One region of the Fictibacillus halophilus genome, then DNA from elsewhere that is predicted to be linked to it. Evidence: riboswitches for the same ligand, from Rfam matches in the RefSeq annotation. Region 1 holds a riboswitch; each other region holds the start of a gene.
What was found. Region 1 has a riboswitch for cyclic di-GMP ahead of I5J82_RS15325 (anti-repressor SinI family protein). Riboswitches for the same ligand answer to the same signal wherever they lie in the genome.
Positions count from the first base shown of each region.

Region 2: it holds a riboswitch for cyclic di-GMP, as region 1 does, so the genes downstream of both, I5J82_RS14155 (glycoside hydrolase family 191 protein) here and I5J82_RS15325 (anti-repressor SinI family protein) in region 1, are expected to answer to the same signal.
Region 3: it holds a riboswitch for cyclic di-GMP, as region 1 does, so the genes downstream of both, I5J82_RS14230 (IPT/TIG domain-containing protein) here and I5J82_RS15325 (anti-repressor SinI family protein) in region 1, are expected to answer to the same signal.

Region 1 covers NZ_JAEACF010000001.1:3,002,640-3,012,707, forward strand. Annotated here, with positions in the region: gene I5J82_RS15310 (dihydrodipicolinate synthase family protein) at 1-294, opposite strand, end outside; gene I5J82_RS15315 (NAD-dependent epimerase/dehydratase family protein) at 295-1,311, opposite strand; gene I5J82_RS15320 (NAD(P)H-dependent flavin oxidoreductase) at 1,512-2,486, opposite strand; cyclic di-GMP riboswitch class I at 2,694-2,777, shown strand; gene I5J82_RS15325 (anti-repressor SinI family protein) at 2,806-2,964, shown strand; gene I5J82_RS15330 (helix-turn-helix domain-containing protein) at 3,041-3,364, shown strand; gene I5J82_RS15335 (STAS domain-containing protein) at 3,541-4,584, shown strand; gene I5J82_RS15340 (hypothetical protein) at 4,820-5,074, shown strand; gene I5J82_RS15345 (C40 family peptidase) at 5,116-5,769, opposite strand; gene I5J82_RS15350 (ABC transporter ATP-binding protein) at 6,111-6,824, opposite strand; gene I5J82_RS15355 (ABC transporter permease) at 6,821-7,984, opposite strand; gene I5J82_RS15360 (ABC transporter permease) at 7,954-9,183, opposite strand; gene I5J82_RS15365 (DUF6583 family protein) at 9,482-10,068, opposite strand, start outside.
Region 2 covers NZ_JAEACF010000001.1:2,718,455-2,728,522, reverse strand. Annotated here, with positions in the region: gene I5J82_RS14185 (hypothetical protein) at 1-25, shown strand, start outside; gene I5J82_RS14180 (hypothetical protein) at 13-1,230, shown strand; gene I5J82_RS14175 (tetratricopeptide repeat protein) at 1,232-2,116, shown strand; gene I5J82_RS14170 (DUF2194 domain-containing protein) at 2,123-3,961, shown strand; gene pelF (GT4 family glycosyltransferase PelF) at 3,963-5,390, shown strand; gene pelG (exopolysaccharide Pel transporter PelG) at 5,378-6,829, shown strand; cyclic di-GMP riboswitch class I at 6,890-6,980, shown strand; gene I5J82_RS14155 (glycoside hydrolase family 191 protein) at 7,016-7,855, shown strand; partial or broken gene tnpA (IS200/IS605 family transposase) at 8,109-8,339, shown strand; gene I5J82_RS20680 (helix-turn-helix domain-containing protein) at 8,402-8,737, opposite strand; gene I5J82_RS14140 (hypothetical protein) at 9,054-9,221, shown strand; gene I5J82_RS14135 (putative glycolipid-binding domain-containing protein) at 9,593-9,907, opposite strand; partial or broken gene I5J82_RS20385 (carboxymuconolactone decarboxylase family protein) at 9,909-10,001, shown strand; gene I5J82_RS14130 (methyl-accepting chemotaxis protein) at 10,062-10,068, opposite strand, start outside.
Region 3 covers NZ_JAEACF010000001.1:2,732,441-2,742,508, forward strand. Annotated here, with positions in the region: gene fliB (flagellin lysine-N-methylase) at 1-49, shown strand, start outside; gene fliT (flagellar protein FliT) at 266-616, opposite strand; gene fliS (flagellar export chaperone FliS) at 616-1,017, opposite strand; gene I5J82_RS14215 (flagellar hook-associated protein 2) at 1,048-2,499, opposite strand; gene flaG (flagellar protein FlaG) at 2,521-2,859, opposite strand; gene I5J82_RS14225 (acyltransferase family protein) at 3,119-5,071, shown strand; gene I5J82_RS14230 (IPT/TIG domain-containing protein) at 5,433-8,576, opposite strand; cyclic di-GMP riboswitch class I at 8,625-8,701, opposite strand; gene hag (flagellin Hag) at 8,801-9,661, opposite strand; gene csrA (carbon storage regulator CsrA) at 9,783-10,028, opposite strand; gene fliW (flagellar assembly protein FliW) at 10,022-10,068, opposite strand, start outside.

The sequences.
Region 1 (10,068 bases):
GCATATTCCTGCAATTTTTATAAAACTGTCAAGTTGCTGGTTGTTATCGATTTCTTCAGCAGCTAATGACAGTACTTTTTCGTATAAATTATATTGAGGCATACGGATTTCAAATTGTGTAGTGTGCACTCCTACCGCTACACCACCAGCACCACTCGCTAAGTAATATCGGGTGAGGAGACGCTGATTTTCTTCATCTAGTGAACGGTTCTCCTTTAGAGCTAGTGGATGAGCAGGAATGACAACACCTTGATTTAAGCGTTCTTTTATCATTAAAGGTAATGAGATGGTCATTTAAAACGCTCCCTCTCTTTCTTGAAATTTAGATGGTTTGTTATGTGTCACTCCTCCTTGCTTAACCCAGTCTGCCGTCCATTCAATCATTTCGGCTAGCGTTACCGATGGATAACCATACATTTTAAATGCTTGAGCGGCATTGCTAAGTAAGGATCGATCTGATTCTTCATTCATAAAAACGGGAACCTTGTTAAAGTACTTTCCAAACTCTTCAGCAGCATAGCGGACAGAAAGGGTTTCTGGTCCTGTTACGTTTAGTATTTTGGCAGGTGACGTACAATAGTTTAGCGAGCGAATTGCCCAGTCATTGGCATCTCCTTGCCAAATGACGTTGGCATTCCCCATACTTAAATTTATTGGTTTTTGTTGATTTACTGATTCAGCTATATCCATCAATACACCATATCTAAGGTCAATCGCGTAATTTAATCTAAAAATGAGGGTTGGTGTGTGATTGGTTTTGGAGAAGTGTTCAAAGATTCGTTCTCTTCCCAAACAAGACTGCGCATACTCTCCGATAGGATTCGTTAAGGATGTTTCTGTAGACCCCCCTCTATTGACTGATGTAAGTGGGTAAACGTTACCTGTTGAGAAGGCAACAATATTTGAGTCGCTGAACATTTCAGCTACTTTCCCAGGAAGGTATGCATTCATCGCCCAAGTGAAACTTTCATTATTAGAAGTGCCAAACTTATTGCCTGCCATATAAATCACATTCTGTAGTTTAGGAAGTTTGTTAAGGTCCGATTCGTTTAACAAGTCAGCGGCAATGGTTTCTATTCCATCGTTTTCTAGCTCATTTTGCAGATTTCCGTTTGAAAAACGAGAAACGCCTATTACCTTCTTAGAGATACCCGCTTGATTTATGGCACGCTTAGCAAGCTTTGCCAAGCTCGGTCCCATCTTCCCCCCGACACCAAGTATCAAAATATCTCCATCCATCTTTGTGATCTCTTCTACTAGCTGTTGGGACGGACTCGAAAGTCGGTCTTCAAGCTCCTGAATGTTTTTCATATAAACCCTCCTGTTTTCATGAGTTGTGTTTAGGTTACTCCGGCTCGCAGTGTCTAAAATAGGACCAAAATTGGGGTCTGACCCCACACAAATACAAATCCCTTACTTTTGTCCACCTGAGTAGCACAATATAAAAATCCCCCAAATACGCGTTTAAAAACAGCGGATTTGGGGGATTTGGTTCTAAAGGACTAATGTTTTTAAGGAATAATGCTCATAGCTTCCTTTGTATTCATTGCTTTTTTATATTCAGCTTTAAGGTCATCTACTACTTCCTGAATCGTAGCTATTTTCTTTACACTTCCAACACCTTGTCCTGCTGACCAGATATCTTTCCATGCTTTCGCTTTGGATTCAGAGAACGAGAGATCAACGGCATCTTTTTTCATCAAGTTTTCTACATCAAATCCCGCTTTTTGTAGGGATGGAAGCAGGTAGTTTCCTTTTATTCCACTAATCGCGTCTGTATAAACAAGATCCTCAAGAGTCGATTCAATCAACATCTGCCGGTAATCTTCGCTCGCCGAAGATTCTTGAGTCGCAATAAAGCGCGTTCCCATGTATACGAGATCTGCTCCAAGGATCTTGGCAGCCAGTATTTCTTCACCTGTTGAAATCGCCCCAGCTAGAATCGTCATTCCATCCCAGAATTCTTTTACTGCTTTTAAGAAAGCAAATGGATTTAACGTACCACCATGGCCACCTGCCCCACTGCATACGAGTATTAATCCATCGATGCCTGTCTTAGCAGCCTTACGAGCGTGATCAAGCGAGATAACGTCAGAGAATACGAGACCACCGTACCCGTGAACGATTTTAGCCACATCGCTTGGATTACCTAGAGATGTAATCACCACTGGCGGCTCATATTTTTTTATTAGCTCTACATCTTCTTCAAAACGTTTATTCGTACGGTGAACAATTAAGTTAACACCCCATGGAGCTATCTTTGAAGAAGGATCTTCTTCCCTAGCTTTACTTAGCTCTTCAGAGATATGTTTCATCCAATTCTCTAATAGATCGGAGGTGCGTGCATTCAGTAATGGGAACGTTCCAATAATTCCGTTCTTGCAGCTTTCCAAGACCATATCAGGACTTGATACTAAAAACATGGGTGCATTTATGACGGGTAGACTGAGTTGATTCGACAAACTTAATGGCAAATTGCTGTTCAAGTACGATCATCCTCTCAACTAATTAAGTGTACTAATTAAAAAATCACCACCTTAACATGTTCGCTAAGCCTTGAAACAATCCTTTTTTCTCATTTTGATGAGCATTAGGTAAAAATAAATATTACATTTATGTTACTGTCATTTTCTGACAACATTTTTTGAACAGCTTGTATATAATCAATTTGAGTTAGGTCATTTGTCTCATCCTTCAGACAAGGGCAAACATTTTCGAAAGATATGGGCGCAAAGCCACGGGTCTAAGGCAACTGCTAGGATCGCCGGGCTACCTGAACATCACGCTTATCTGGAGGGAAATCTAATGGAGAAAAAGACAACGTTAGATCGCGAGTGGATTCTTTTAATGAAGGAAGCTAAGGAAAACGGCATTACAAAGGAAGAAATTATGGATTTTTTAAAAAATCCCCAATTCATGACAATTGATGGATCTTTTTCACCAGAAAAGCTTGTCATCAAGTAAGAACTAGTACTTATTTACTTCCCTAAATATTGAAGATATAATTAAATTATTATGACTTCTAAAATGGGGAATGCAAATGGTAATTGGGGAAAATTTAAAAAAGTACCGCACAGAAAAAGGCTTCTCCATGACTTCCTTAGCTGAAAAGGCTGGAGTAGCTAAATCTTACATAAGCGCATTAGAGCGAAATATTCAGCAAAACCCTTCCATTCAACTTCTCGAAAAGATCGCGGAGGTCCTTGATATTTCTGTCGATCATCTGATCAAAGAGGAAGTAAATAACGAAGAACTTGACCAAGAATGGGCCAATCTTGTAAAAGAAGCCATGGGTTCTGGTGTAAGCAAAGAGCAGTTTAAAGAGTTTCTCGAATTTAACAAATGGAAAAACAAACAAAACTAACCACCTGATGAAATCAGGTGGTTTTTACGTTGTTGTTTTTATGGGTTGTCTTCGTCGGATGTACATAATGGAGTTTTTGTATTTGTGTGGGGTCAGACCCCACACGAATGTTTAGTGAGTATTAAATTAGGGTACGGGAAAAGGGTGTCTACTATTTTTGCTATGGAGGATTATAAATGAAGCAGTCGCCAAACGAACTAATGGATTCTCAAAAAAGTGTAGATGTGAATGGTTCTTCTTTTCATTGGGACACAGCAAAAGGTATTTTTCAATTTGAAGGCGAAGATGTGATGTTGTTTTGGATTGATTCAGCATTTAAGGTGTTTCTTGAATCCATTGAAGAGATTACAGGAGAAGGAACAGCAGACCTCGTTTTTGAAACAGCTGGGTATCGGACAGGGTTAATCGTTAGTGATTTTTACATAAGAACGATCAAAGATATTGAGATATCCGCTGAATCATTGCCTAACATTTATGCATCAGCTGGTTGGGGTAAAACATACATAGAGCTTGATGTAGAGAAAAAAGAAGCAATCATTACGATTACAAACAGCTGGGAAACAAAAATCAAAAAAGCGCAGAACAGCGAACGCATGGGACGCTTCTTACCTGGTCATTGGGCTGGTGTTTTCACCGGACTCTTTCAAACCAACATGTGGTTCGAGGTGCTTGAGAACGAGTCTGAACCTAACACGTTAGTATTAAAAATCACAGAATCACAAATAACTCCAAAAGATAATATACGCGATCTCGTTCAACGGGAAGAACAGCATGAGATTATGAAGCTAGAAGCGATGGTGGAAGATCGAACAAGAGAGTTAACCGATCTAATCAGAGAGATTTCCTCTCCCATTATTCCGGTTACCGATCATATCGTGGTTATCCCTTTGATCGGTAAATACAATGAGCTCCGTTCAAACGATATGCTCGAGCATACACTTACTTCACTTCCTCAACACCGTGCTAAATTTGTTATCTTGGATCTAACCGGTATTAAGTCTATCGACACTGAAATGGTAGGTATGCTGAACAAGCTTGTTTCTTCAGCACGATTGTTCGGGATGGAAACGTTGTTGGTCGGAATCTCACCTGAATTAAGTATGGAAATAACAAAACACCAATATTCTCTCGGAGAAAGTACATATTTCAGAAACCTAAAGCACGCCATCCACTTTGCTTTTGCAAAAGAAGGAATGCTCATACAAGAACCTACGAAGTAAAAAAATCCACGCTGCGGTTGCAGCGTGGATTTTTTGTTTTGTCTCAGAGGTATCTTGTTGTTCTCCCATGTATTTCTGAGAAGAACAAATTGAAGGGATTTGTATTTGTATGGGGTCAGACCCCATTTTCTTAAAATCTCAACGTTCGTCTAAGCAACTTGTCTGCCTCAACATATGATATACAGAAACCGAAGCCAATTGGAAGTCGGTATCAATTTGTGAGGTGAAACAATTAATGTGTAACAAGTGTGGAAACTACGACCACTGCAAACATGAAAAGCACGAGAAGCATGAAAAAGTTGAGAAGTGTTACAAGAAAGTAGAATGGGTTTGTGAAGAATCTTCTTCTTCATCCTCTTCATCTTCTTCGTCCTCTTCTTCATCATCTTCATCTTCTAGCTACGAAGTGTTGAAGTGCAAGAAGTACAAAAAAGCTAAGAAAAAGCAACATCATCGCTGTTGCGATCCTTGGGCAAGAATCTTGTTCTAGGATACGAAAAAAGGAGTCCAACTAGGACTCCTTTTTCTTTATTATAGACGCTTTGTCCCTAAGTAACGCGGTTTCCAATAGGTGTTGTTCATGTCTGAAATGGTCACTCCTGTTGAAGACCCGGCGTGGATGAACTTCCCGTTTCCAATATAGATACCCATGTGTGAGGCACCAGAATCAGTCGTTGAAAAGAACACAAGGTCCCCTACACCTTGACCAGATACTCGATATCCTGTTTGGTTCCACATTTCTTTCACGGTGCGTGGCAGTACGATATTGTGAGAGTTTTTAAAAACATAGTTGATGTACCCTGAACAGTCAAACCCAGCGGTAGTTGTTCCACCCCACTTGTACGGCGTTCCTTGAAAACGTTTGGCATAGTCTACTAGATACGTGTTATTAACATTATAGACTCCTAGTTTGTTAAAAGTACTGCGGCCAGCAATTCCGTCTGCCGTTAAACCTTTTGCACGCTGAAAGCTCATTACCGCACTCTTTGTATATGATCCAAAGTATGTCGTTGTTGAACCGCTATATGTAAAATAACCTTTATCTCGCAATATTGTTTGAAGTGTTTTCACATCTGAGTGTGTCATTGTTGGACGTAGTGTTTGATCTCCAATATTTGCAAACGCCTGTAGTGGCGATAATAATAAACTTGCACCTAAAACTGATGTAACTATCCATTTTTTCATTATTTATCCCAAACTCCTTTGATTTTCCAAGTAATCTATTATTATCCTACAATAAATAATAGGACTTGTGTTTTACGCTTCCGTTACGGAAAATAGGAATTTGGTCTTCTTGTAAAATCGTGTCGATTTTAGTATTGTGATAAAATAATTATCTGAAATAAACAATTTTGACATTTAATAGCCAAAATCCCCAACCCCTTCTCGCTGTAAAATCATATTTCTCAACAAGTGTTCATTCACAATTCATCCTCCTTGTGAATGTTTTCACATAAATTCTACCACTTTGATTCTAACAATGGAATATTCAGAATAAAAAAAGAAGCCTGCCCTCTTAGCAGACCTCACCCAACAATCTCTCCAAGCGTTTCCGCAAAGTTTTCAGATTGTGCAACCGAACCGAACTGTCTCACTTTTTGCTTTGACCCGTAAAATAATAGCTCTCCTTCTTTTAGAATTAAAAATGATGTACATAGTGTTTCTAACTCTTGCGCGTCATGACTAGAATACAGGATCGTCTTTCCTTCTCTCCCCAGCTGCCGCAAATCGTTCACGATCTCTTGCTTTGCAGATATATCAATACCTACTGTCGGTTCATCCAAAATCAGAAGATCCGGGTCATGAAGCATCGCGATCAAGATGTTCAGCTTTCTCTGGTTACCACCCGACAGATGCTTTACTTTTTTATCAAGGTGCTCAGCAAGTCGCCATTCCTCGCAGCGCTGCATCCATCTTTCTTCTGATGACCCTTTCGCTAACTTGGCAAAAAATCGTAAGTTTTCGCGCGTTGTCAGTTCATGATACACAGCAATTTCTTGCGGTACATAACCGATTTTCTGTCGAATCTTCTTTTGTTCTTTCCTCACATCAAGCCCATCGATCTGAACCGACCCGCCAGATCCTTTCATAAGTGTCGCAAGGATCTTCAGTAGCGTTGATTTACCTGCACCGTTCGGGCCAACAACGCCGACGGTTTCTCCTTTTTCAATAAAGAAGTTCATTTCTTTAAGTACTTCTTTTCTACCAAACTTCTTTTTCAAATTTTCTGCTGCAATCAAGCGCTGTCACCTGCCTTTATGGTTGTAAGTACGAATAAAATGATGCTTAGACCAACAAATATAAAAGGGATCATAAGTGTTTCTTGGTTAAACGATGATACGATCCAATATTGCGGCGTCCATTCTGCAGCGCGTTGTAAAATGCTTGAAAGCTCATCGCTCGGAAAAAAAGTTCCGCTCAAAAGCGATGTGCATAAAACGACGAAGAGTGTGATCGCTTGCCATGTGCGGTTGCTGTGTACGAAATAAGCAAACAGAAGCGATAGTGCGTTTAGAAATAAGACGTAGCCGATCAAACCAAAAATCGTTGCCACGTTCAACGTTAACTCATTTCTCCACCAGCCATAACTGAATAACAAAACAAGCAATGTTAGCTGCAAAAGTAACACGCCTAGTGCATTTCCGAACCAGTAAGCTGAGAATCGACCTGCTGCATAGGGTACTCTCGACCGCATACCCGAATCACGGTCTTTAATCGGCCAGCTGTTATATAAAAAACTAACTAACATGAGAAGTACGAGCATCCCTGGAACATAGATCGAAGCGACACCACCCGAATCTTCTACTGACGATTCTCTCGTTACCCCAACTTTATAGTCAATGGTCATAAGAGGTTTCGGCTCCCAATGTTTGTCGCTATAGGCCCAAGCATCTTTCCAGACCGTTGCTTGCTCCTTGGCATCGAGTTTCTCACTTTTTCCGTAAGTTTTTAACACCGTGTTCGCTCCGTACGAATTACTCGATAACCGCTTCACTTCACTTGCAAAAATCTCACGGACTAATCCATGAGAAATCGAACCAGAAGTAAGCCACATCGTAACAAGCCCATCTTCATCATTTTTCTGTATGCTTTCCATAAACCCTGCAGGTAAAAAGAAACCGATGGCGGCTTTTTGCGTCTCGACCTGATTTCGCGCCTCATCCTCGTTACGAACACTTACAGCGACCGCTGGATTTTTACTCACTCTATCTATAACCGTTTTTGAGTATTCGGTTTCATCTTCGTCTACAATCACAACAGGAATCTTGGTCGCTTCACTTGTTTTTTCCACGGACATGTCTAAAAAAATCAGCACGAGAACCGGAACGATGAGTCCCAGCCAGCTCCACGGACTTTGAAGTAATAATTTTATACGTGTAATGGCAATTGTCCAGACCATGGCAACCTCTTCTTTATCGTGATAAGTAGCAAGCTTACTACCCAAATGGTAATTGAAAAACTAAGCAAGACGAAAACAGACATCCAAGTTTCGTTTCCCACAAATAGCGTATTTACCAGTCCGCTGTGTGCGTGATGCAAGATGTTAAACATACTTACACTACGCCACATTTCCGGAAGATAAGAAAGCGGCAGAAGACTTCCGCTTGTAGCAACGAGCCCAACAGCAAGGATGATTCCCGCTCCCCACTTTGCTCCGTTACGTGCAAAAAGTTCCTGACAAAGCGCGAAAAGAGATGCGATGCCTAAGCAGTATGCTAAAAGTATGAATGTAGCTGTGATGCTCCACGTTTTAGTTAAAGCATAAAATAGTGCTGTCAAAACAGCGCTTTGGATGACGAGCAGTAGGAAAACAGAAATAACATTGCTAAAAAAGAATACGCCAGACCTTACTCCTTGTAGAGTTAGTCGTTCGCGCAGTGCTGTTTGTTCACTTCTTGCGGTTAAACTCATGCCGAACAAGCCACCGACAAGTAGCAGAATCAGCACACCTGATAAACTGTAATACTCGAGTGTTGTGATTCCGCCGAATGCACTTAGTGTTTCGGTTTCGTAAATCTTATTTCGGTTTAATGCTTGCAGGGTAAAGTCCGTGATGACCGTGTCGCGGTAAGCTCGGAATTCTTCTGAACTTAAGTCCATCTTTCGCAAATAATGAAATGCTGCGTTCGCTCCGCTTTGAGCAGATGAGATCAAGTTGGCGTTCGATACCATCACTTGCTGAAGGAGTTTGGCTTGAAAAGGCCGTTCAGGGTTACCGATGACAGTTACAGGAATATTTTTGCCGCCCCGAATTCCTTTTGTAAAACCATCCGGTACGATTACCATACCCGCGATCTCGTTGCTAGCCAGCTTTTCACTTGCGGTTTCTGCATCTGTTTTTTCAAAGGTTAATACGTTTTTTAGTTCTTCTGAGTTTTCATACTGCTTCATGAGCAATTTGGTTTCAAACGTGTTATCTTCATCTACGATCGCTACGGCAAAAGGCTCTACCCACTGCTTTTCTTCAAGAAGTGGTTTTAGCCCAAGATACGTGATTCCAAGTAACAGTATCGGGAACAGCATCATGGCAATCAGGGGAAAAGGCTGCTTTAGCCAGCATTTTACCGTTAGATGGGCAATGAGTAGCGTTTGCCTCATAGTGTCGTTCCTTTCGTTTAAAGATTTCGAGAAGGTTCGGGGCTGAGAACAGCTCAAAACCTATACCCATAGGGGCATTGGACTGGTTGAATCCATAAGTTTTGGCTATTTATCCACGAGTTTAGCCTGTTTATCCAGAAGTTTTAGCACTCAATCCTAAAGTTTTGTCCCTTTATCCACGAGTCTACAATCCTCGACAAAACGGACATACCCCACATGCTATAGATACCCTAATGGTTAGAAAAAAGGACAAAGATCAACTTTGTCTTAAGTTATCTCTGTCCTTCTTATTATCATTCTATTGGAACATTTGAGCGTTTTCACCGATAAATTGCTCGATGTTGCGTTGAATTTCTGACATCATCGTCATCATTTCAGCGTCACTCATCTCAGCAACGTTTACTGCTTTTCCTTCTGAAAGCTCAGGGAATTTCAGTTTATCGCCGAACGTCGTTTTTGTTTTGATATTTAATCCAACGTTGATATCGCCCATTGTAGCGTCGTTACCAGTTAGAGTTACTTTGTAATCGTGTTTTGCAAAGTCTTTATCAAGGTTTTGGTCACCCGTGTGCTCAATTTCAAGCGTCATGTCTGGAAGCTCCATTGGCGCATCGCCTGCAGGAACTAGATTAGCCGTCCATTTTGACTTCTTATCTGTGCCTTCACCATTAATTTGGAACCCAATACCTTCTGTTGTACCGTTTTCAGTCATCTCAAACTTTGCTTTAATGTCACGCTTCTTGCCGCCTTTTCCTTTTGGTTCGCTTTCCATCTTCACATCAACAAGCAATGTTTCGCCTTCAGGACCTGCGTTAAGAACCCAAGAAGAGTTCGTTACGTCACCCTTCGTCCAGCTCTCAGACTTGTAGTTCATCGGAACCGCTT
Region 2 (10,068 bases), 280 kb from region 1:
GAGTAGCAGAATATGTATAAAATAAATAAAAAATGGATAAAGTGGTCGGAACTATTCGTTATATCCATCATCCTTTTCATCATAGAATTTTATGTTTTTTCGTTTGCTGAGTTATCTGGAAGTCCCTATGTGATTATCGTGCTCTTAATTGGTATAAGGTATGGGATTCTTTACGGGTTGGTCATAACAGGGGTTATATTAACTTTACATATCATGAATGTTTGGAGCAGTAACGAAGATGTTTACTCTTTTATCTTCTTTGGGAATTTCTCTATCTCTGCCATCATCTATCTATTAACCGCTTATATTAGTGGCATTTACTCTACTAGATACAGAGAGAGGTATGAGGATAAGGAGTCGGAGAGAGAAGAGCTTCAAGTGCAGCTTGAACAAGCTGTTACGACCTTATACACAGTGAACGAAACAAACGATGTTTTAGAGAAAAAAATTCTTGCTTCAGAAATGACAATGATTAACGTTTATAAGATGCTGCAAGCACTAGATCAAGATCATATTGAGATGTTCATTAATGAGGTGGCTAAAACGCTTGAGACTTATTACGGTGCAAAGACGCTCGGAATCTACCATGTCGATCAGAGTTTAAGAGCTTTGCGTATAAAGGTGAGAAAGGGATCGGGGAAACTTTTACCTCAAACGATATTTATTGATTCAGCACCAATGTTCTATGAACGATTGATTCAAGACGAAAGCATTACGGTTCGGCGTATAACAGATGAAGAGAATGCACCCTTGTTAGCAGCTCCAATAAAAATCAATAATCAAATTAGACAGATTATTGTTATACAGGAGCTAGACCTTGCTCGGTTAAGCAATGAAGGTCTTTCTATGTTACATATGTTGATAGAAATCATATCGGAACAATTAACAAAGACTTGGCATAAGTCTGAAAAACAAGAACAACAGCAATACTATCAACATACGAAAGTGTTTAAACCTTCCTCTTTTAAAGAACGAATTAAAATTGAGAAAGCGAGATTAGTGGAATTTCATGTTCCCTATTGTTATGTCTACTTTAAAACTGATCCATTAAACCTTCCTGTTCTGCAGCGTTTAGAAACAATACTAAGAAAGTATTTAAGAGAAGTTGACTTAATCTCCTATAATCCCAGATCAAGCCATTTAATTATTCTATTGCCCGGAACGTCTAAAGAAAATGTAAAGGTCATTGAGGACAGATTAAAAGAAGTGGTGTTGGGGGTTCTGAACTGATATGATGAACTATTTTTTTATCCTTTATGTGATAAACAGTCTTCTTGTTTTAATCATAAATAAGTTGCTTCAAAAAAGGAGTGACCACACAGAAAGGAACATAGAGTATTTTTGGCTGTTGGCTATTAGTTTCGTCATTCCTATACTAGGAGCATTAGGAGTTTGGTTGGTCATAAAGCTCTCAGATCGAAAGGGGAAAGAAAAACGGTATATTCATCATGAACGTTTTTATGTAAACAATTTTAACGAAATCGGGCTACTCTCGTTAAAAAGAAGAGAATCTATTCCCTTTTTTGCTGGAGTGCAAACGGTTGATGATATCGGAAAAGACTTAGTCGTCCGGTTAATGGAGAACAAAATACCTGAACAAGGACGCTATTTAAAAGCAGCGGTCGTGCAACAAAATAGAGAAACTGCTCATTATGCAGCTACTGCACTAAATCTGTTAAATAAACGATATGAAACAATCATTCATAAGATGCTCAGTGAGACTAGCAGTTTACAAGGTTACAAAAATATTTTGTATGTGTATAAAGAATACCTTACGAGTGATATTGTTTCTGATACGTTGCTGAAAGAAAAAAAGGACGTCTATGAAAACCTCTTAAGAGAGGCTATTAAGCATTATCCAAGAGAGACTTTGTTTTATGAACAATTAGCACTGTACTACTGGGAAAACAGTAAAAAAAATCAGGCTGTTTCCTTGTCTGAAAAGGTTATCTCTGACTTTCCAAATTCGACTGAATGCTACTTCATTCTGCTCAACAATTATTATGTCACTCATGAAAAGATTAAATTGAATACCGTTTTAACAAAAATCGAGAACCACTACTCAGCAAAAATTCCAGTGAGGCTACAGTCAGTAGTAGATCTAATAAAGGGATGAAAAAAGATGAAAGATACCAATAAAGTTGTTTGGTCAGTTATGCTGATCACCGTACTATGTATAATCGTTGTACAAGTTTCCAGAATCGGAGAGGTTCACTGGCTTTTTTCGCAACAAGAGATAAAGACGAAGAAACAAGAATTTCTTCCTACTGCATCGGCGGCTGGTAAAGGCGATCATCTTAACATTCTCGTGTTAGGTAACGACGAATCATTTAAGAACAATCCCTCCAAACTCCACCTCGAAAAATCACTCGAACTTGCTAAATTGTCTTACACCTACATTGATTCTTTAGAACAAGTCACGGTTTCTCCCTATACGATCGTTGTTATTCTAGACGAAAAAATAGCAATAGCAGAAGAAAATAATATTCGGAATTTTGTTAATGATGGGGGAAGGCTATTCGTAGGACTACGTTTTTTTCATCCTGGCTTAAATGATGTAATGGGGATTGAACAGGTTAACGGGTATCATAAAGATGATTTGAACGGGATTACGTTTACTAAGTCATTTGCTCCTATATATCCTAATATTGAAGATAAAGAAGGTAAGATCCCGAATAATTCTCTTGATCTTACCCTACAGAAAGACAGTGAAGTTTATGTGGAAAGCCAAGGAACACCTATACTTTGGTACCATTCCTACGGAAAAGGTAAAGTAGCGTATTGGAATGGTACAATGCTTCAAGGAAAGGGATCGAGAGGTTTGTTGTTACAATCATTGTCACTACTGCCTCCAAGGTTTGTTTCTGGCAGACTTGAAATGAGTGTCTTTTTTATTGACGATTTCCCTTCTCCATTTCCTGACGGTGATCATGAAAATATTTCTCCTATCTTTGATCGGAGTGTGAGTTCTTTTTATAAGAACATCTGGTGGCCGGATATGAAGGATTTACAGAGAAAATACGATTTAAAATATACACATGCTTTCATCGGGACGTATCGAGCTGATCAGACGATGAACACCGAACAGTTAATTAAACAAAACCAAGCAAAATTCTTATTTTACGGCCGAGATGCAATACAAAATGGAGATGAGTTAAGTCTGCATGGATATAATCATCAATCTCTCGTGACTGAGAGCGAACCAATTGATGAAGAGTTTGAATACATCCCTTGGAAAGATCAGGAACAGATGGAGAACGCAACATCACAAGTCACGAAGATGCATGAGCACTTATTTCCTAATTATACGCTTAGAACCTATGTACCTCCTTCAAATGTTATTAATACAACTGGACTTAAAGCATTGAAGAGAAGTGCACCTTCTATTGATACAATCTCTTCTTTATATCTAGGCGGTACTGAACAAGGTTCCTACATTCAAGAATTTGGTTACGATGAGAACAACTCAGGTTATTTTCATCTACCTCGTGTATCCAGTGGATATGTTCCTGATAGGTATGAGCAATTTTCATATGCAGACGCGCTAGCTAATGCTGGAATCCTATCACACTTTATTCACCCAGACGATTTGTTGGATTCCTATCGAAATAAAGGGTACAAATGGCCATACTTAAATGTTGAACTGGATCGTCATCTGAAGAAGATTTATGAAACCTATCCTTTTTTAAAAGGGGTAACAGCACAAGAAGCAAAGCAGTTATACACGGGTTATAGCCAATCTAAAATGAAGGTGAACTACCGAGAGAACCATATTCTTCTTTATGGTGAAAATTTAGTGTCACCGAGTGTTTTTCTAATCCGACTCAATGACAATGAAACATTGGAAACCGGTGCTTTTGATGGGTACAACGTTGCAAACATAAAGGGGATTAGAGGACTATATACGATTGAAACTTATAAAGGTAAAACGGTAGTCCCTATTAAAAGAGGTGAGGTATAAGGTGAAAATAGCAATCGTTGCCGAGGGTAGTTACCCCTTTGTTAGTGGAGGGGTTTCTTCGTGGATACATACTCTTATTACTAAAATGCCTGAGTTTGATTTCACCATTATCTCTATTATGCCAAGTGGATCCCGAACGACGAAAGAAGACTGGAGATACGAACTTCCTGTTAACGCAAAGTCAGTTAAAGTCTATAAGTTGGAAGTAGAAGAACAACGACCGATATGTCCCCGTTTAACGGATGAAAACAGAGAAGATCTACTTTCCTTCTTTATGTCCAAAGATACTTCCGGAAAAGCTATGCGTTTCATAGGTGATACAAGTATCATGGGCAATCCATCTGGATTTTTTAGAAGTCATGAATTCTGGGAAATTGTTCAGACCTGTTATAAAGAAGAAAAACTACAAAGTTCTTTTATTGATTATTTCTGGATGATTCGCAATAAATATGAGCCAATTCTTCATCTTCTTCAAAGCGAATTTGAGGAATATGACCTTTTGCATACAGCATCTACTGGGTATGCGGGAGTTTTGGGAGCTTATCTTTCAGCAAAACAAGAAATTCCTCTACTTGTTACTGAACATGGGATCTACTCTCGAGAACGAGAAGAGGAAATTTTAAAGTCAGATTGGATACCTATGATTTATAAAAGCAGATGGATTCAATTTTTTTATTTTCTAAGTCAACTCGCGTACCATCGTGCCGAACAGTTAATTACGCTTTTCCATAAGAATGCAAAGATTCAAGAGCGTTTGGGAGCACCGAAATCTAAGCAGCTCGTTATTGCAAACGGGGTGACTCTATCTGATTACTCATTAAAAAGGAAGCATTTTTCGGATGAAAATCCGATGCAGTTAGGGGCCATTGTAAGAGTAGTCCCGATAAAAGATATCATAACCATGATTTACGCCGCCGATATGTTACGAAAACGGAATATTCCTTTTCACTTACATATATTTGGCCCCTTAGATGAGGATAAAGAATATGTTAGCGAATGCGAAAACTTATTAAACGAACTAGGTTTAAAGCAATGTATTACATTTACAGGTAAAGTCAATGTGCAATCGAAGTTAATGGAAATGGATGTATTATTGTTAACAAGCATTTCAGAAGGGCAGCCTTTAGCCATTTTAGAAGGTTTAGCGGCTGGTATTCCATTTGTTAGTACAAATGTTGGAGATTGTGAAGAACTGATAACAGGTGGTGCCATCGATTTATTCGGACCAGCAGGTTTCATTGTTCCTCCGGTAAATCCTAGAAAAGTGGCAGAAAGTATAGAAAAGTATGTAGAAGAACCATCACTAATCGAACTTCATGGCAGAAACGGTTTCAATCGAGTCAAGCATCGATATCAGCTCAGTGAAGTCATTGAGAGATATCGTTCTCTTTATAAGGAAGTAGGTCACGAAAAACAATGGCAGGAATAGGCTTTCAACTTCATAAGATGTTTCAAGAAGATTACTTTTCAAGTAGAGCAAAGGCATATGGATTTACTATCCTATTAACTTCAGGACCTTGGTTGATCACCATTGTGATCCTCACTCTTTTGCAATGGGGGATGCAGCATTACGATATAGATCGTCGTACAAGAGAATTGTTTGTCGTGTCCATCTCCTACACGTTTATTTTTTCACAAGTGATCTATTTTTCCCTTCAACTCTTAGTTACGAGGTATATAGCAGATCTGTTCTATTCGGGAAAAATTGAAGATGTGGCTTCAACAAGTATAGGGTTGGCAAAAGTGACATGTGGTTTAGCACTATTGTTATGGCTACCCTTTGCTATGCTAAGCCCTATACCATTTTGGTACGACTGGATTGTCTTAATATTGTTTCTGATCATGAACCTCATTTGGGTACTGTTTTTATACAGCACGGCAACAAAAGAATATATGAATATTGTGTATGCCTTTTTCTTCGGAGGATCCTTAACAATCGTTGGCTTTTGGGTGTTACCCATCGGAGAGTTTGTCCGTTCTCTTCCCGTTATTAAAGGAGCGGCTGTTATGCTATTTGTTTTTACATTGGGGATGCTCGTAACACTTCTTTGGCTTCTTTATCATCTACTAACCAGCTTTCCAGACCGACCTATAGGTAACCAATGGGGATTTATCAAATATACCTACAAATACCCTGACTTACTTTTCACAGGTATCTTTTATAGTTTGGGACTTTGGGTAAGTAACTGGATAATTTGGTTTGGTGAAGGATCTGTGATTGTTCAAGAGACTTTCCGTTATCACCCTGATTATGACACAGCTCTTTTTTGGTCGTTTTTAACCATCATCCCTACGATGATGACATTTGTAATCTCGATTGAAACAAGGTTCTATAAAAAATATTGGACGTTTTATGGATTTATAAATGAAGGCGGCAATTTAGCTCAAATACAAGAGAGTAAGAAAATAATGATCAGAGTACTAAAAGAAGAAGTGATTCGCCTTATCAGAACGCAAGGGTTATTTACACTGCTTGTCCTTCTATTACTGCCGAGGTTTGTTACGTGGTTCGAATGGAAAGCGGACTTCTTTGATTTAATGCCGATTACATTAGTAGCGGTCTTTTCAATCAGTCTTGTATTAACACTTTCCCTTCTGCATCTATATTTTGATGACCGAAGAGGAGCGTATGTAACAACTTTCATATTCTTTATCGTAACCTCTATACTTACTCTTATGTTGCTGCCGCTCGGGTTTGATTGGTACGGAGTAGGAGTAGCTGTGGGAGCTGCGTGTTCTTTTACATACGGAGGACTTCGACTAATATCATATGTAGCAGAAGCTGATTTTTATATCTTTACAAAAAGAGATCCAAAACACTATCAGAATTCTTTAGAAAAAATTATTTCTAATTTTTCTAAAAATTAGACGGATAGCTATTGTTTTCTGAATTCAAAACCTATAAGATGGAAATAATTAATTTAATACTGTGGTGATGGGCAAACTTGGTGAAAGCCAAGGACGCAAAGATATGGGTCTTCGATTCTAAAAATAGGATAAAGATTGCCAGTCCGCGAAACCAACCCATCCCTCGTATAAATCGGGGGAATTTTTATGAAAAAGTGGTTATTAATCATGGCAATTTTTACTTTGGGATTTTTATCATTATCTCCTAAACACAGTTTTGCTCAAGAGGGACAAAGTACTTTGCAACAGGTTAAAAATTACAAAATTTATTACTCGGCACCAACAGATCGTATACTAAAGAAGTTAAAAGAATATGATTTAGTTGTGATTGAACCACAGTTATACAGTAAAGAGCAAGTTCAATATCTGCAAGAAAACGGTACGATCGTTCTTGGTTATATTAGCGTTATGGAAACACCAACGTGGAACGAACTAAGGTCTGAGCTTCTAGCTGAGCATGACTATTTTAAAAGAAATGGTGCTAAAGTTCATTATGAGCAATGGGATTCTTATCTGATGGATATTGCAAGTAATCACTATCACCAAGTTCTCATAGATGAAATGGAAAGACAAGTTTCTTCTAAAGGAATGGACGGCGTTTTTTTTGATACCGTTGGAAACATTGACAACGAACATTTGGAACAAAACGCAGTCATATATAAAAACCAACTAGATGGACTTCTTGCTTTCTTAGATAAAAGCCATCAAAATTTCCCGAATCTCTTAATGGTACAAAACTGGGGGATGGAGACCATTCAGCATACGCATAAATACATGGATGGTTTCATGTGGGAAGGTTTTGATTATAGTGAAGTTTCAAAAGATGAGTGGGCTCAAGTTCAGATTGAGAAGCTTAAAAAAATTCAACAATTGGGTAAAACTCAAGTCTTGACGGTTTCTACGAAAACAGAACATAAAAGTAAAAATTATGCGAAGAAATTTAACTTTTTGCATTACCATGATAAGAAGTCTTATGATGTATTTTAATTGAACAGGAAGCAAGGGGACGGTTCCCCTTGCTTCCTGTTCTTGTTATAAAATCGAAAACCCTAGGCTAGGCCTAGGGTTCCAAAAAGCTTACAGCGTGGCATTTAAAAAACTCTTCCGGGCGCTAAAATAAATTTGGTTCGCCAACCAATATTCCAGCATCGGAGGAGTTTTCATTGTCTAAAGACATCAATAGTTTAGCATACAAGAATGTAAGTATCATATCGTATTCGCACCAAAGTATAGAAGACAGGTGATATACAAGACATAGGAGAAATTTTACGGACACTGTGTGAAAGAAAAGGTGTAGAAATCATTGAAGCTACAGCATGTCGAGATCATGTACATATGTTAGTGAGCATACCCCAAACTAAGTGTATCTGCGTTTGTAGGCTACTTAAAAGGAAAAAGTAGTTTAATGATATTTGATCGGCACGCTAACCTGAAGTATCGATACGGGAACCGAAAATTTTGGTGTACCGGTTTTTATGTAGATACAGTGGGAAGAAACAAAAAAGTGATAGAAGAATACATTCGTAATCAAATTCAAGATGATGTAGTCGCAGAACAAATAAGTATGATGGAATACATTGATCCATTAATAGATAAAGAGGTAAAGAAAAACAGAGGAGGTAACCAGGAGGTCTTTGAGATCGGGCCGGTAGAAGTAGTGCCGGGCGAACCCTTCCGAAGCAACAGCGTACAGCCTACCACAGTTACAAAGTTTCGGTGAAACTGACTCAGGTTGTTGAATCCCACTTCATAACTGATGTCCCAAAGAGAGCGGTTGGTGTTGGTAAGTAGTTCTTTACTTCGCGCAATCCTCGTTCGTATCACATATTGATGAGGAGAAAGATTGGTATAGCACTTAAAGCTTCTCATAAAGTTATTTTAATGCTATGCATAGAAGTGCATTTAGATTTATAACATAAATTAATCGTAAGGATGAAATGGATTTTTTGTAAATATGTAGGTAATTGTTAAAAAATGTTTAAATTTAACATATAATTGAAATATACTTGTGAAGTATTTTTGAAAGTTACACTTTTAAATAGAAGAGGAGGTATTTTAATGAAAAATTTATTTTTTGAGGAAGTTAAGTTAGAGAACTAAATTCTAATGGGGCTAGTTTCTGGGCAGGTGTAACGATAGGAGAAGGCAAAATTGCTGCAGGTGCTGGTGTAGGAGCTGAATTAACATGAGTCTAAAAAACTTATTGCACCTTATTATTATTTTATCTTTTGTTACTTTAGGTACAAATGTTGCTATAAGAGTACAGAGTTTAATAATTATCGTACCAGTGGCAATATTATTAGTGTTAATGGCTGGCTATTTAGTTAGTATAGCTTTAAAAAGAACTCAATAAAAAACTTAAATATGAAAGGAGTAAATATTAATGAAAAATTAGAGGTTAAAGAAGTTAAAATTAAATCTTTAAATGGCTTCTTGATTCCTACTACAATTGGAGTAGCAGGATGGTTATTAACCTAGGATAACAAGAAAGGTTACCTGAACATACCGGTTATCTGGAGAGAAGTGTTTAACATTCATAGAGGTCTAGAGCTAGGAATCGATTGTTACCATGATTCTATCCTTGTCATCTATAAGACACTCATAAGAGAATTTAAACAGATCACATCTCTAATAAAGGATATCTTACCATCCCTTACGAGTTAAGGCAGAAGAAATTCACCTATAAAATCTTTCAGATCAAAATCGAACAAAAAGATGAAAGAATCATATTGGCTCCTGAATAAACAGTAACTCGCTTTCTACAGGAACAAAATTCAAGAATAGAGTAAATGAACAGAGCTTGTTGTGAAGTACAACAAACTCTTTTTTTCTATCTAAAATCTCCTTACGAATAGTTTCAGGGTATTCCAGAACAAATCCATTCTTATCGACAATAACGGGTAACTCAAATGTGGCACTTCTATAATGGAAGGTTCTTTTATTTTCTTGATGATGTTTCAGTGTATACATCTGTTTTACCTTCTTTTGCCGAAAGGTCTTTAGCGGAGATGTAAACCATGTCGAACAGTTTAGGTTCATCTTCACAGATGAAGAGATCAGTGAACTTTGTGCGTATATCACTTTTGCAACCGCTTCTCAATATTTTGGTGCGCTCATGAAACTACAGGCATAGTGAACATGAAAAAAAGAACTCGAGTGGTGTCTCGAGTTCTTCAACTTTTCTCTATCGATTCTAGATT
Region 3 (10,068 bases), 270 kb from region 1:
CAATAATTATGTAAATTTACCCTATATGACAATTCTAGTTAAAAACTAACTGTATATATTCACGTGAAAAATAAAATTTATTGATACCTTTATACTTATATTTATTTAGTGTTTAAGAACTCTATTACTTAAAAAATTTTGTTTATTTCATTTTTTAATTGAATATGTACAAAAAAATAGCTTGCTGACGGATATGTCTGCAAGCTATTAACTCTTGACTCTTCTAAATACCTTTTTTTCTACTATCAGAAATTACAAAACTACTTTAATTCTTCTTATCAAAATACATCCCATCCACTGAAACTGCCTGATACGGGTTCGCATAGTGGGTGTTTTTTTCTTTCTTTTTTTTCATTGTTGAGAGATTGTGCTTAATCTCTTCGAACTGTCGTGCTAACAGTGGATCGATCGTCTCATTAATCTTTACGATTAAACGCCCCATACGCTTTTCGTCTTCCGAATACGTTCCAGGTAGGTTCTTTATTGTCGCCTGACGTTGATCGAGCAATTCATTTAACCGCTCGATATACGATTCGCGCTCTTCCTTAGGCAAACCTGAGCTCACATGATCGTATAAATTCTTCGTGATCTCAAGCAGAATTTTTACCGCAGGCATTACACGCGCCCTGTTTCGCCATGCTGCATGCGGCGGTTGATCTGAATCACTTCTTTCCACGTATTGCGGAAATCCAGCACATAGTCTTCCACTTCATCCAAGATTTTCACGTCATTTTGAATGTTTGCCTCAATCAGACGACGGTGGATATAATCGTACATCGTCATCAATGACTTTGATACTTCAAGCTCCATGTTCAGCGTGACCATCAACTCTTGAATGATCTTTTGCGCTTTTAATAGGTTCGTATTCTTTTGTTCTGTATTCTTAAGCTCGATCCCCGTTCGCGCGAGACCGATAAACTTTAAACATCCGTTATAGAGCATGAGCGTCAACTCGCCGGGAGACGCCGTTTGAACTGAGTTATTTTGATACGCCTTGTTTGCGTTAAGTATGGACATGTAAAGGTAACACTCCTTTTTGGTTTAAAATTACTGTCCGCCGCCAAACTGCTGCATTAAATAAGCTCCCTGCTGATTGGAACGTTGCACCGCAGCCTCCATGGCTTGAAATTGACGCCAATAGCGATTCTCTACTTGAACTAACCGGTCTTCAAAAGTAAAAATTCGTTTGTTGACTGCTTCTAACTCACGCGCCAGGGAACTGTTGTTTCGAAATTCATTACCCGCTTTAGATTCAATTTTCACGATAGTAGATTTTATCGATTCACGTAGCTTCTGGACTATACCCACTTCTGTACCATTTCCATTAAAGAGCTTCATTACTGCTTCAGGTTTCTCCGAAAGTGCATTTCGCAGTTTATTTTCATCAATTTCAAGTTTGCCCTTGTTTAAATAATTTTTTGAGGTACCAATCCCAATTTCAGAAAGTAGATCATACTTTGAATCACCTGTATTAATGTTATTATATAAAATTTGTCGCATTGAGTTTAATCCATTTGACAGTGAAGAGTCATTTCTGAGTAAACCGCTCTTAGCTTTTTCGTCCCACATTTCAGCTTCTTTTTCAGAAAGGTCTTTTCTTTGTTCGCTAGTTAGTGGAGTATAGTCTCTGTATTTTGCTTCACCAATTTTCTTATTAATGGCATCAATAGTTTCATTATACTTATTAACAAAGGTTCTAATAGATTCTACTGTCGCATTAGTATCGTCTCCCACAGTAAGGTTTGAAGTACCCTTTTGTAGTAAGTTATAATTAATTCCATTTATTGAAAATGTATTGGTCGATCGAGTAGTCTCATATCCGTTAATTGTAAACTTTGCATCTAAACCTGCAGTTTTACCTGATAATTCACCAATTGAATTTTGAAAACCTAATTCTCCCATGAATTCAGCAGTGATAGAATCTTGCACCTTAATTGAAGATTGTGAACCAGAATCCTTTTTTGTTAATACAAATTGTTGTTTTTGTGAGTCATAAAATGCTGAAACTCCAAGACCTGAATTATTAAATGCAGCTGAGATAGAAGTAAGATTATCACCAGCTTTTATGTTTATTGTTTTAATACCTTCACTCACTCCACTTCCATTCATAATTTCAAATGAAAGAGTTCTATCTTGGCTCGAAATATAAGTACTCGATACGCTTTTAGAAGTATCCACCCATGTTGCAGGCTTAGCCGTTTCCATAACTTCCATATTAATAGTTGTATTTATAGCTGTTCCGTTAGCACTAGCAGAAACTGCATTAGGATTAGAGCTAGTTACACTCTTTTTAGAGAAATTACTTGGTCTTCCAATGGTTTCAAAGATTAGATTATCCAGATCACTTAATAGTTTATTCATTGAACGATAATCATCTCGTTGCCACTCTAAGGTTGTCTTTTTTTGTGAAAGTTTATCTAAAGGTATTCTTTCTGCTTTCATCAAATCTTTGACTAGTGTATCGATATCCATACCGCTGGCTAATCCGCCAATTCTCATACTCACGGTTCATCACCGTCCCTAAATTTTTTTATCTACAAAAATACCCATAAAATCAATCATATCCGCATACATATCAAGGAACTTTTTGTTTGGAATCTCCTTGAGCACCTCTTGTGTTACTTCATCCACGACCTGAACGTAATAATCGTTTAACTTTTCGTGAAGTACAAATTTTGAAGAAGTGTGTGCCGGTTTTAACATATCGTTCATCGCATCAATCACTTTTTCTATTGATTCTTTCGTTGGTTTACTCTGTACTGAAGCTTCGGCTTGAGTCGTTTGTTCTGGTTGGTTTTGGCTTTTAAGCACAGGCTCAGACTTTTGAAATACAGGAGAACTAATTGATTGCAGTTCCACCTTCATCGCCCCTTTTATTTTCTCTAAAATTTATATCGGATTCTTCAAAAAATTGTTGAGGAAGAGTAAAGAAAGAAGTTCAGAAAAAAATTTTATTACAATTCTATGAAACTACTCAATCTTCTAATTATTTATTGTAAAATAGTTGCTTAGGAACATAAAAAATGTAGAAAAATGACCAATAATGTCTGCGGCATTTACATATAGCAATACATACTCTAAAAAATGAAAAATTGAAAACGAGAGGATTCTGGCAGTAATGAAACACCGACAATCGAAGCAACAACGAAAACGCAGCCAACAGCCTAACTCAACCGTTAAGCAAACGAAAGCCATGGAACAACCTCTACATAAGAACAGATACATAACCGGCCTCGATGGACTCAGAGCCATCGCCGTACTCGCAGTTATCGCCTATCATTTGAACTTTGAATGGGCAGCAGGCGGATTACTAGGGGTTACTGTCTTTTTTGTTTTATCAGGATATCTAATAACCGATCTATTAATCACGGAATATGTAACTACAAACACTATTAACTTTAAAAACTTCTGGATCCGCCGAGCCCGAAGGTTATTGCCAGCCATGTTTACGATGCTTCTCGTCGTCGTCACATACGTAACCTTGTTCGAGCCATCCATGCTTGAAAAACTTGAAGAAGATACCGTTGCAGCGATTTTTTATGTGAGCAACTGGTGGTATATATTCCAAGATCTTTCGTATTTCGAAAGCTTCGGACCCCCTTCCCTACTCACTCACTTTTGGAGTTTAGCGGTGGAAGAACAATTTTATATCCTATGGCCATTGGTCATTATCGTTCTATTAAAGATGAAGGTTCGTGAAGGTTCCCTGTTTTCTATGATGCTAGCAGGTGCTCTTATTTCAGCAGCAGCGATGACACTTTTGTACGAACCAGGTGCAGATCCGAGCCGCATCTATTACGGGACAGATACGCGCGTGTTCTCCCTTTTACTAGGAGCCAGTCTTGCTGTCATATGGCCGAGCCGTAAACTGTCTAGTACTCTACCACCTGAAATTCGTTGGAAACTAGACTTTGTCGGACTATTCGCACTCGCTTTTATCTTTTACATGTTCGGGAGCACAGACCAATATCAAGACTTCCTCTACCAAGGTGGAATGGTCGCGATATCCGTTGCCGCTTTGCTAGTAGTAGCCGTAATGGTTCACCCATCCAGCCGACTCAATACGTGGTTGAGCTTTAAACCGTTACGCTGGGTCGGAGTTCGTTCGTATGGTATCTATCTGTGGCATTTCCCTGTGATTGTTCTGACGAGCCCTCAATGGGGAGCAGATGCGCCAAGCTTATTTAGAACAACATTTCAAATTGTACTGATCTTAGTTCTAGCTAACCTGTCTTGGAAATACATCGAGAACCCGATCCGTAAAGGTGCGTTATCGAGATTCTGTCGAGTGGTGAAACGTGGAGAATGGAAACGTGAGCGGTCGTTTATCGGTAAGTTTGTGTTAACAGCTTGTATTTTAGGTCTTTTCATGTGCGTATCTGCAATCGGCTTCACCACAACTTCAGTAGCGTTAAGTAAAGGTAAAGTTATCTCTGCTATACAAGACAAAGTTGGAAATGAAGAGCCACCGCCAGAGAATACGGTGAGACCAGAACCGAAGTCTGATGGTGCTGATAAGGACGAAAAACCGGCCGAAGAGCCTAAAGAAAAACCATCTGAAGAACCAACATCTAATGATAAAGAAGATGAAGAGAAACAACCTGTTCAAGATACACGCTCACTCTCTGTCATCGGCGACTCTGTTATGATTGATGTAACACCTCATATAGAGGAAGTATTTCCTAATGCTGATGTGGATGCAAAAATCGGACGTCAGTTTAGAGAAGCAGAAGATCTCGTTCAGCAGAAGAAAAGCTCTGGCAGTTTAGGTGAGATTGTTGTGATCGAGCTTGGAGCGAACGGGCCTCTATCTGAAAAGAGAATGCATAACTTGATTGAGTTAATTGGTGATCGAGATATTTATATGATTACTGCACGTGTTCCAAAGCCTTGGCAGCGGGAAGTGAATGAGACGATTACTGATGTTGCTCAAGAGTACAAGAATGTTGAAGTAGTGGATTGGTTTACGAAGAGTGAATCTCACCCAGAGTATATTGGTAGCGATGGTGTGCATTTAACGCTCACTGGTGCGAGAGAGTATGCAAATTTCTTAATTAAACATATAGAATAACAACAAGAGCCAACGACCATGAAAGGTAGTTGGCTCTTGTTTATTCTTCTTTTTCTTCTCCACCCGTAACTGGATTTTTTTCCGTTTGGGGCTGTGAATTTACTTTGTGAAATATCACTTGATAAATCGCGGTTTAAATCCAAAATTGTTCTAAAATCCATCAGAAGGACTTTACAAAGTGTTTTTACAGAGTAAGACCATGCGATTGAGCATATCATTTCCGGAATAAATTCCATCCATTTGGATGTTTAATCATTCACTCAAAGAGCCTCAAATAATGCTTATATACCAACAAGTAATCCTTAAGTAAAAAATGACCCCTGAATAAATCTGAGGTCATTGTCATTTTTAGAAGTTTTAGTTATTTGTATTCGTAATTTAGTATATTAGATACCTGCCCATCAGGATTTATGATTTGAACATTTTTTATTCCTACAGAAGAAGCTGGCATCTTAATTCTAATTCTAGTGGAATTATAGAATACATTTGGATCTATTATAATTCCACCTACATCAATTTTCAAACCTAACTCAAAACCAGAGCCATCTATATACACCAAGTTTCCTCCGCTTATTGACCCTGAAGTAGCACTAAGCTTCGTCATGATTGGAGCGGATTTCGCTGGTGGAGCATTATACGTATAGGTAGAAGTTGCTATTTGACCATCAGGATTCGTTACAATAATTGGAACTTGCCCTGGAGTGTCGCCAGCAGGGATTTTTATTCTAAGCCTAGCATTTGAATAATAAGTAATATCCGTAATGACTTTTCCTCCTACTGTTACAGTAAGACTTGAATCGAAATTTTCTCCATCAATATATACTAATTCTCCGCCTGTAAGCTGTCCGTTATTCGGGGTTACATTTGTTATCTTAGGAACTACAGCTTTATACGTATAACTTTGAGGCAAAGTAAATGTTTGGCCATCTGAGTTAGTAACTGTTATATCTACAGAACCAATGAATCCATCAGATTTAGGTGCTGTTACCCTCACTCTGCTCGTACTATAATAAGTTTGAATAGGTACAATTTTAGAGCCAAACATAAAAGTTGCTTTGCTGTCTATATTTACTCCATCAATATAGACCAATTCTCCACCGCTGGTTAATCCACTATTTGGTGAAACTGCCTTTAGCTCAGGAGCCGGTGGTGGTGGTGGTGCTAAATAAGTATAAGCATTTGCTAATCTAGCTTCTTGATTATCTGGATTAACAATTCTAATCTCTACATTCCCACTGTTTATGTTAGCTGGCGCAATAACCCTTATTCTTTGGCTACCATAGAAGACACTCATTTTTGCTTCATTTTCACCAAAATAAACTTTTACTCCATCGACAAAGTTTTTTCCGTCAATATAGACTAATTCCCCTCCTGATAATTTCCCAGAATTAGGACTGATATTTGTAACCTCTGGTGCGGGTGGAGGGGGTAGTTCTTTATACGTATAGGCACCTGATAAAGTAACAGTTTGATTGTCAGGCAAGGTAACAGAAACATCTACAGTTCCAGGTATGACAGTGGCAGGAACTTTTACTCTTACTTTGTTAATTGAATAGAAGTAATCAACCTCGGTCTCAGAAGATCCAAAGGAAATTTTCATATCTTTAGTGAAGTTATTTCCTTCTAGTATGATTAAATCCCCCCCAGTAACTAAACCGGAATTAGGCGTTACAGATGTAAGCTGTGGAGAAGGTAACAATGGTGGCTTATTGTATGTATAAGCATCTGCTATTACCGCTGATTCTCCATCAGGATTCTTAATTGTAATAGGAACTATACCCTCAATATTTTCAGGGGCAACTACTCTTATTCTTGTATCAGAATAATATGTTGAAATATTTGCTTTCTTATCTCCAAAAAAGACTTCTAAACCTTGTTTGAATTTCTTTCCGTCTATATAAACTAATTCTCCACCTTTTGTAAGTCCTTGGTTTGGTGATACGTTAATTATATTGAGTTCGTCTTTAATGGGTGGATCATACTTATAACCATTAACTGCAATTACATTTGTTGCATCTGGGTTTTCCAAATAAACATCTACTGACCCTTCTTGTATTCCAGCTGGGACTACTGCTCTTATTTCTGTAGGATTTCTATAGTCAACCGTTGCAAACTGTTCACCAATCTTAATTTTAATCCCGTTTAAAAAGTAGTTACCTTTTATGATAATAGTATTTCCTCCAAGAAAGGGTCCGCTTGCAGGTGAAATACTTGATATTACCGGTTTTGCAAAATAATGATAAGGACTTGTAGCGGTTTGCCCATCATCATTTCTCACATAAATAGTAGCAGCTCCCTGAAGCCCACTTGGAGCTGTTGCAGTTATTTCATTTTGGCTGATAACCTGTACATCACTTGCAAGATTAGTATTAAACTTTACCGTTAAACCAGTACGGAAGAAATCTCCTTTAATTGAGACTTTATTCCCCCCGTCAATACTCCCTTTACTTTCTGTTACGGAAGTAATAAGAGGTGCAGGATGTTTAAGTGTTACCGAGCTCCCCAATACACTGTATGTTCTGTTTGCCCCAGTATAATCCTTGTATTTTATGGACAATGGTTCTGTAACTGGAATGGTACCTATTTTTGCGTCTTTTTTAGGTCTGATTTTATATTTAAATGTTAATGGGTCATTTTTTAATTCTAAAAAATTCCACGTAAGTACATTACCTACTACTGTTGGCTTTGGAATATTATTATCATAAGATCCAGGAACGATTTCAAAATTGGGTGAAACAGTTTCTTTTACTTCTACATCATAAGCACTGGCCATTCCAATTTCCTTAACTATGTTAGCATATATATCAGCTAGGCCAGCTGAACCTAGAACAAAATGATGATGATGAGAAGTTGTTGCCATCTCTTTTAGTAAAGAGTTAGGACCACTTTGGTCTGGATTATCATTTGCTCCTAACAATGCAATCGTGTAGAACACTATACCTGCATCCTTAGCAGCTTGCGCTTGCTGTTTTGCATATTCGTAGCTATTTGCGGCTCCATCAGTTAATAAAACTATTACTGGTTGAGCTTCTTGACGATGACTGGAGAGCATGTTAATTGCTTCTGTAATAGCTCCCCCAGTATTTGTACTTCCACCAGCTTGTATAGTATTTATATAGGATTTTGTTGAAGCAGCATCAGTGTTAAGATTGTACTTTTGAGCAGAATCACTAAAATCCACTATACCTACTTTATGTTGTTTTAAGTCCATTAAATCAATAAACCCTCTAGCCGCATCTTTAGCAGCACTAATTCTATTATCTGCTGTCATACTTCCAGATTTATCAATAACAAGTACAACATCATTTGGTTTTACGACATTTAAAGGAGGCGTCCCTTGGATATTTAACGTTACTTCCATCTCTTCATTCGTGGTTAAAATTGATTTCTCCAATGTTCTGTTTGCTGTTACATAATTGGTACTTGCTTTCACAGAATCAAATACAGGTAATACAGAAGTAAGAACTAATAAGATCGCAAGTAAATATTTTAAAAATTTTTCCATATACTTTCCTCCAAAATAAAACAATAGCAATTGGCTACTATTGTTTTGAAATGCAACCTGGCGATCTTTAAAATAGACCCATGGCTTTGCGTCCCTTTATCACTAAAGGTTTGCCAATTTATTAGGTTGTATAGCCTATTACAAAAGAACTATTTAAATCCCAAAAAAAGTGATCACCTAATTTGATGATCACTTTTTAGTTAAACAGTCAGTCTATGTTGTTATTAACGAAGAAGTTGAAGAACACCTTGTGGTTGTTGGTTAGCTTGAGCTAGCATAGATTGTGCAGCTTGAGAAAGGATGTTGTTCTTCGTGAATTCCATCATTTCTTTAGCCATGTCAACATCACGGATACGAGATTCAGAAGCAGTTAAGTTCTCTGAAGCAGTTCCTAGGTTATTAATTGTATGCTCTAAGCGATTTTGAACAGCTCCTAATCCTGAGCGGAAAGTAGAAACATCATCGATTGCAGTTTGAATCAATGTGATGTTAGCATCCGCTTTAGCTTGGTTAACAGCATCGGTTGCAGTTGGATCCAAGGCATCTGCTAGGCCTGTTTTTAGTGTATCAATTTTTAAAGATCCAGTATCCGAAGCAATTGCAGTCATATCAAATGAGATACTTTGTGTCGCATTAGCTCCAACATGGAATTTTAATGTAGCTGCACTTCCATCTAACAAGTTTTTTCCGTTAAATTGAGTATCATCAGAAATACGTTGTACTTCATCAATTAATGAATCCAACTCTGATTGAATTGCTTTACGGTCTACAGTATTGTCGTTTGTATCGTTAGCTGCTTGAACAGAAAGTTCACGCATACGTTGAAGGATAGAATGTGTTTCATTAAGAGCTCCTTCAGCTGTTTGAATTAAAGAAATCCCGTCTTGAGCGTTGCGTTGAGCTTGATCAAGACCACGAATTTGCCCACGCATTTTTTCAGAGATAGCAAGTCCAGCTGCATCGTCACCAGCGCGGTTAATACGTAGACCTGAAGATAATTTCTCCAAAGATTTTTGAGTATTCGTGTTGTTAAAAGATAATTGGCGGTGCGTGTTTAAAGCTGCGATATTGTGGTTGATTCTCATTATAAGTTCCTCCTTGAATGTTACCTTCTGCATCCTTGCATTAGGTTAAGAATTTGGAGATGAGGTATAAAGTCGATCGCCCTTATACTTCATATCCTTCATAAAATTTATCGACTTGTTTTCAATTTTGTTTAATCATTTTTGATAATTTTTTTGTTAATTCTTTTTCGTTTAGTAGATTGATGGAATTGTTCGCTTCTTGATTTTCATTTTGTATAGAAAGGTAGACTTCCTTTCGATGAATATCAATATTGGATGGTGCTTTAATACCTATTCTGACTCGATCTCCCTCAATACCAATAACTGTTATTTCTATATCATTACCTATTATAATAGATTCATCATTTCTTCTCGTAAGTACTAGCATGATTCCTCACTCCTAAATTCTGAATGAAAGAATTTATGTT